DNA from 2 places in the Olleya sp. UBA1516 genome. Region 1 is predicted to be linked to the other one. Evidence: riboswitches for the same ligand, from Rfam matches in the RefSeq annotation. Region 1 holds a riboswitch; the other holds the start of a gene.
What was found. Region 1 has a riboswitch for S-adenosylmethionine ahead of B2989_RS05830 (Na+/H+ antiporter NhaC family protein). Riboswitches for the same ligand answer to the same signal wherever they lie in the genome.
Positions count from the first base shown of each region.

Region 2: linked by a shared signal. The riboswitch ahead of B2989_RS08095 (O-acetylhomoserine aminocarboxypropyltransferase/cysteine synthase family protein) and the one ahead of B2989_RS05830 (Na+/H+ antiporter NhaC family protein) in region 1 are both predicted to bind S-adenosylmethionine.

Region 1 covers NZ_DCQO01000009.1:354,140-357,569, forward strand. Annotated here, with positions in the region: gene B2989_RS05815 (AraC family transcriptional regulator) at 1-9, shown strand, start outside; gene B2989_RS05820 (aspartate/glutamate racemase family protein) at 17-772, opposite strand; gene B2989_RS05825 (hypothetical protein) at 955-1,668, shown strand; SAM-I-IV-variant riboswitch at 1,853-1,951, shown strand; gene B2989_RS05830 (Na+/H+ antiporter NhaC family protein) at 1,999-3,300, shown strand; gene B2989_RS05835 (TetR/AcrR family transcriptional regulator) at 3,417-3,430, shown strand, end outside.
Region 2 covers NZ_DCQO01000012.1:142,435-145,864, reverse strand. Annotated here, with positions in the region: gene B2989_RS08100 (OsmC family protein) at 1-357, opposite strand, end outside; gene B2989_RS08095 (O-acetylhomoserine aminocarboxypropyltransferase/cysteine synthase family protein) at 451-1,743, opposite strand; SAM riboswitch class I at 1,865-1,988, opposite strand; gene B2989_RS08090 (phosphoenolpyruvate carboxylase) at 2,218-3,430, opposite strand, start outside.

The sequences.
Region 1 (3,430 bases):
AGAGCTTAACGAGTAGTTAAGCTATTAATTCCATTTTTTTAGATTCGCGTATTAAAGCAGCAGCCAAAACGGTTGTTGCATCAATAATTAAACTGTCTTCTATTTTTTGATATTGAATAGCAAGCGGAATTTCGGTACATCCTAAAATTACAGCTTGTGCGCCTTTTCTAGACAAATAAGTTGCTGCCATACTTAGGTTTTCTTTGGCCTTTTCGTTTACCGGATTTGAAAATGCTTTAATTCCGTAAGATGTATCATATATAGAAGGATGCACAAATAAATCCTGAATATCTTCGGAAGGTTGAATGACTTCAATATTGTATTTTGCTAGAACTTCAGGATAGACTTTTGCTAAAATAGTTCCAGTGGTTCCTAAAACACCAACTTTAGTAATCTCTGGATGTTTTGTAGAAATATGAAGCCCAACTTCTTCAATTAAATTAACTAAAACACAAGATTCTGGTATACTTTTTTCAATTAAACTTAAAATTGGTTTAGCGTGTGCTGTATTACACGGAATAGCAATAATAGACGATCCACTAGCGATTAAAGACGCAATAATTTCTGCTATAGCAATGCCAGGATTTATTTCAGTTTCACCTAAAAGATATTTAGTTCTGTCAATAATTTTATGAGGCACAGAGAGCATCGAAACTGGTAAATGGTCTTGATCTGAAGTCGCTTCGGTTAAATCGTATACCTTTTTAATTAAGTCAATACCAGCGTAACTACCTACACCACCAACTATACCAATCATTTTGTTCGTCATCATAAGTTCTTCCTATAAATTATAAAAGAATAAGATGCCAAATTAAAGCTGTTTAAATCAAATTTTATCTAAAATATATATTAAACTTTAAATTTATTTCATTTTAGACTGATTATAAATTAACTTAACATGTATATGCTGATTAACATTTAAGTATATTTGTGTGTAATCTATTACATTTTGTAATGTTTAAAATTAAATCTTCTTTTTTTGACATCCTTTTTTTTATTGCTGTAATAGCAGCATTGATAATGAGTGTCTCACTTACTTCTAGAAAAGATTTGATTTATATCTCTCCTATAGTTATTCTAATATTAATATTTAAATATTTAAGTATAACTAAAAAGAAAGCTGATCCTAAATTTTTAATAGCTTTACTGGCTTTTCTTATTCTTAATATAATAAGTTTTTACGATTATAATAAATATTTTAATGCTATTAGCTTATTAACTTCAGGATACCTTATACTTTTTACTTTGATTTTAAAAAAGTATTTAATAAAAAGTAAATTAAAATCTTTTCTATCATTATCTGTTATACTTGGCGTTTTTTTAGTTGGATATGTAATTTATGCAGTGGTAGATTTATTGATTGATCAAATCCCGAATTACAACATAATATTCATGTTTATTTGTGCGTTGTGCTTATTTATTTATGCGATCACTTTTGCTATGATTTATATTAGTGATAATTACGCTACTGGTACAATTTTGTTAGCCTCAGGTGTTGCCACAATTTTCAACCTTGGCTTATCTCCAATCAATGAATATTTTCTGTATAACGAAATTTTCACCTTATTAATATTGTTTTGTCATTACTTGTCGCTTTATCTTTTTATGACCTTTATTTTAAAAACTAAAGTTGTCAAAGATAATGATATTTCTAGTAAATATTTTTAATTATAAATAGCTGTTTTTAAAAATATTACACAATATTACTTAACTAATCACTTCATATAATCGGACTTGTAAAAACAGTAGTTTTTTATCAGGTTTTCAACATAATTTATCACTTATATTTTTACAAATTTTAACGTATTTTAATATTTTGGTATAGCTTTATGCTATACATTTGCCGACTTAAATAAATTATCAAGAATCTCAATAAAAGGAGATAGCAACCTGCAATAACAAGCAAGGTGCTAAATAGATAAGCCAAGTAATTGGAACAAATGTTAAATCATATGTCTTTTATTTGCTGCTATTTCCTTTTAAAAATGAAAAGGAAACATGGCAAAGTCAAAAACAATTACTCCAAAATTTTCAGCATTAATACCATTATTCGTATTTGTATTTACATTTTTAGGTGTTGGAATTTATCAAAACGATTTTTACGCATTACCAGCTCCAATTGCTGTTATAGTAGGTATAATTGTGGCATTTTTAATGTTTAAACAATCCATAACCTCTAAAATAAATACGCTGCTTAAAGGTTGTGGTGATGATAAAATATTAACCATGTGCCTAATCTATTTATTGGCTGGTGCATTTGCAACTATAACTAAGGCTACTGGAAGTGTAGACGCTATTGTAAATCTTGGACTGGATTATATTGCTATACAATACATCTATTTTGGCGTGTTTATAATAGCTGGTTTTTTATCTGTATCTACAGGTACATCTGTTGGTGCAATAGTTGCATTAGCTCCAATTGTGATTGGTTTTGCAGATAAAAGCAATGTAGATTTAGGGATATTATGTGGTGCATTACTTGGCGGTAGTATGTTTGGAGATAATCTTTCGGTAATATCAGACACAACTATTGCAGCAACACAGTCATTAGGTTGTAAAATGAGTGACAAGTTTAAGCAAAATATTAAAATCGCGTTGCCTGCAGCTTTAATCACTATAGGTATTTTAATTATACAAGGTTTTGGATTAAAAGCTGTACCAACAGATGCTATAACCTACACCTACTCCATTATAAAAATCACGCCTTATCTATTGGTTATCCTACTTTCTATTATTGGAATAAATGTTTTTGTAACGTTGCTTTTAGGTGTTATTGCTGGTGGACTATTAGGAATTATTTATGGAGATTTCACATTAATAGAGTCTACTAAAATCGCATACAGTGGTTTTACCAGTATGACCGAAATCTTTTTGTTATCTCTATTAACAGGTGGACTAGCTGCTTTAGTGGAAAAAAATGGAGGGATAAACTATATTCTTAGTAAAATTAAAAATTTAATTCAAAGTAAACGCTCTGCACAACTAGGTATTGCTGCATTGGTTGGTACAATTAATATGGCAATTGCTAATAATACAGTTTCTATTATAATAGCTGGTCCAATCGCAAAAACAATCAACGATCAATATCATTTGGACAACAAAAAAACAGCTTCTATTTTAGATATTTTTGCTTGTATTATTCAAGGAATCTTGCCTTATGGCGCTCAAGTCTTAATGATACTTAGTTTTGCAAATGGTAAAATTGATTATCTAGATTTAGTTGCAAACACTTGGTATTTAGCGTTGTTATTCATTTACACTATCATTTATATTAGCTTTAAGCCTTTACGTTTTCGCTAGTGTTACTATGATTTAATCTTATGATTTTATAATTAAATCATCATAAATTAAATCTTTGTTAAAAAAAAGAATGAACATTCATTTTTGTATATCTTTGCATCAGAATTAGATCACAAATGGCAAAACTTCA
Region 2 (3,430 bases), on a different contig from region 1:
CCATTTTGCAAGTGTTTCTATACTTGCATCTGTTTTAGGGATTAGGTTTAGTTCTATTGTTTTAAAACCAGCACGCTCGTCTTGCGAGATTCCTAAGAATTTATTTGGATTGATTTGTCCTGAAACTTCGATATCAAGTTTTTCTATTTTAAAACCAAGCTCTTTTGCTACTAGGTGTCCAACTACATTTACGCAACCTGCAAAACCTGCTAAAATATACTCGACAGGATTTGGACCTTGATCTGTTCCATTTAACGTGTCTGGTTCATCAACCACTAATTTAAACTGTCTAGCTTGTCCTATAAATTGAGTAGCAGAAGTACTGTTTCCTGTTACTGTAAATTTTAAATCACTCATATTTTATTGCATTAGAAATAACCATCACACTTTAAAATGGCAACTAAAAAGTGTGACGTTATTTCGGGTTAAATAATTAAAATTAAATTAGGCTTATGCTAAAACGGTTTTGTTTACAACAGTAAAAGCCTCTTTTAAATCTGCTTTTAAATCGTCTATATTTTCTATTCCAACAGACAATCTGATTAAGTCTTTTGTAACTCCTGTGGCTTGTTGCGCTTCATCACTTAGTTGTTGATGCGTTGTACTTGCAGGATGAATAATTAGTGATTTAGTGTCACCAATATTAGCCAATAGTGAAAATAACTTAGTCGTATCTGCTATTTTTTTAGCCGATTCAAAACCACCTTCAACTCCAAATGTCACCACACCACTTTGTCCATTAGGTAAATATTTTTTAGCTAACGTATTGTATTTACTAGTTTGCAATCCTGGATAATTTACCCAAGTTACTTCTGGCTGTTCTTGCAACCATTTAGCTAATTGTAAAGCATTTTGAGAGTGTTTTAAAATTCTTAATTCTAAGGTTTCTAATCCTTGAATAATCTGAAATGCATTAAAAGGACTTAAAGCGCCACCATAATCACGTAAACCTTCAATTCTTACCTTTGCAATAAATGCTGCTGGTCCAATAACATCACTATAGACTAAACCATGGTATCCAGCAGAAGGCTCTGTAAATTCTGGAAACTTACCATTAGTCCAGTCAAAAGTTCCTGCATCTATAATGATACCACCTAAAGAAGTTCCATTACCTGTAATATATTTTGTAAGCGAATGGATGACTATATTTGCACCATATTCAATTGGATTTAACAAGTAAGGTGTTGCAACTGTATTATCCACAATTAATGGCACTTTATGGGCTTTTGCATGTTTAGAAATAGCCTCTAAATCCAAAACATCCAATTTTGGATTACCTAAAGACTCTACAAATACAGCTCTTGTATTTTCTTGAGCTGCTTTACTAAAATTTTCTGGATCAGAAGGATCTACAAATGTGGTTGTAATACCATGTCGTGGTAGGGTTACGCTTAATAGATTATACGTACCACCATACAAACTACTAGAAGCCACAATATGGTCTCCTGCTTTTAATAAGGTTAATAATGTTGTAGAAATGGCAGCTGTTCCGGAAGCAGTTGCTACTGCTGCAATACCACCTTCTAGAGCTGCAATACGTTGTTCTAAAACATCATTTGTTGGATTATTTAAACGTGTATAAATAAATCCAGGGACAGACAGATTAAAGCGTCCTGCTGCGTCATCCGAATCGTCAAAAACGTATGAAGTAGTTTGATAAATAGGAACTGCTCTTGTCCCTCCTGTTTTAGCAGTGTCATGTCCTGCGTGTAATGCTTGTGTTGCAAATTTTTGAGTACTCATTTTTCTAATTTTTGAGTTAATAAATAAATTAAACCAAAAGTCAAATAAGCTTCGTTTGAAGCATACTTAATAGAAAAATGTTAAAAAGAAAAATACTAACCACAGATGAGTAATTAGTTTTTAGTTATCTATCCAATGTATCGATTAATGAATCGAAAATTAAGTAGAATTTAGCACCTTCTTAGTAAGTCTAAGGGTTGCTAAGGCTTCAATGGGTCTAATCCCTCCACCTTTCTTGATAACATTTCAGTAAGTTTTTGAACTTTGTGAGTACAAATATTGCAAAATAAATATTTTAGAAACAAACAAAACGGAATAATTTTCTAAAAAATTAACTTTTTATTAATTAAACAGAAAATAATTCATATAATATTAATTTATACAGATTAATATTCTGTTATATTTAAAAATAGCAAGTTCAAAAAAATTTTAAACTTGCTATTTAAAGCTATAGTAAATGTTAGTTGGTTATAATTAAGCCGAATTACGACTCGCATTTATATTACCAAATAACGATCGTGTTACTAATTTTTCATAAACAGCAATCAAATCGGTGTCTTTTACATCTGCTTTTTCTAATTCCTGAATTTGTTTTAAAGCATATTGTTGTATTGTTAATAGTGGCAATACAATAGATTCTCTAACCCTAATTGAGGCTTTACCTGATGGCTCTTCTTCCATTAAATCTGTATAACCTGTTAATTTTAAAATCAATCGTTTTGTTGTTAAATACTCGGTATGTATAACATTCCAAAAGGCACCATATTCTGGATCATCACTCATGTATTTAGTCAAATCAAAAAACGATTTTGATAAGGACATCATACTGTTTTCAATTAATGTTCTAAAAAAGCTAGAGGTTTTAAATAAGTTTTGCGCTTTTTCAAATTCGCCAGCATCTTCGTAATGTTTTAAAGCAGTACCAACACCAAAAAATCCTGGTACATTTTGTTTTAATTGACTCCAAGACCCTACAAAAGGAATGGCTCTTAAATCTTCAAACACTAAACCTTCTGCTTTACCACGTTTGGAAGGTCTGCTTCCAATATTAGTTTTTGCGTAATATTTAAGTGTACTCATATGCTCTAAATATGAGATAAATTTTGGATGATTTTTAAAATCTACATACGCTTGATAACTTAGCTTAGCTAGATTATCCATAACCGCTCTATTTTCTGGAACCATGCGTAAATCCGTATCACTTAAACTATTATATATACCAGAACTTATTAATTGCTCTAAGTTATATTGTGAAGAATCTAAAGTACCAAAATTAGAACTTATAGTTTGTCCTTGGATAGTTAATTGCACTTCTTTATCCTCTATAGTTGGTCCTAAGGACGCATAAAAATTGTGTGTTTTACCACCACCTCTTGCTGGTGGTCCACCACGACCATCAAAAAATATGACAGTTACATCATATTTTCTAGAGATAGCTGTTAAACGTTCTTTTGCTTTATAAATAGCCCAATTAGCCATTAAATAACCTCCATCTTTAGTTCCGTCACTAAAGCCTAACATTATAGTTTGCTTATTTCCTCTAGATTTTAAGTGTTTAGCATAAGCAGGATTTGTATATAAATCCTCCATTACTATATGTGCATTTTCTAAATCTGTTATAGTTTCAAAAAGAGGTCCAATATCAACCGTAAGTTTATCATTAAATGCTACAACTTTAAGCATTGCA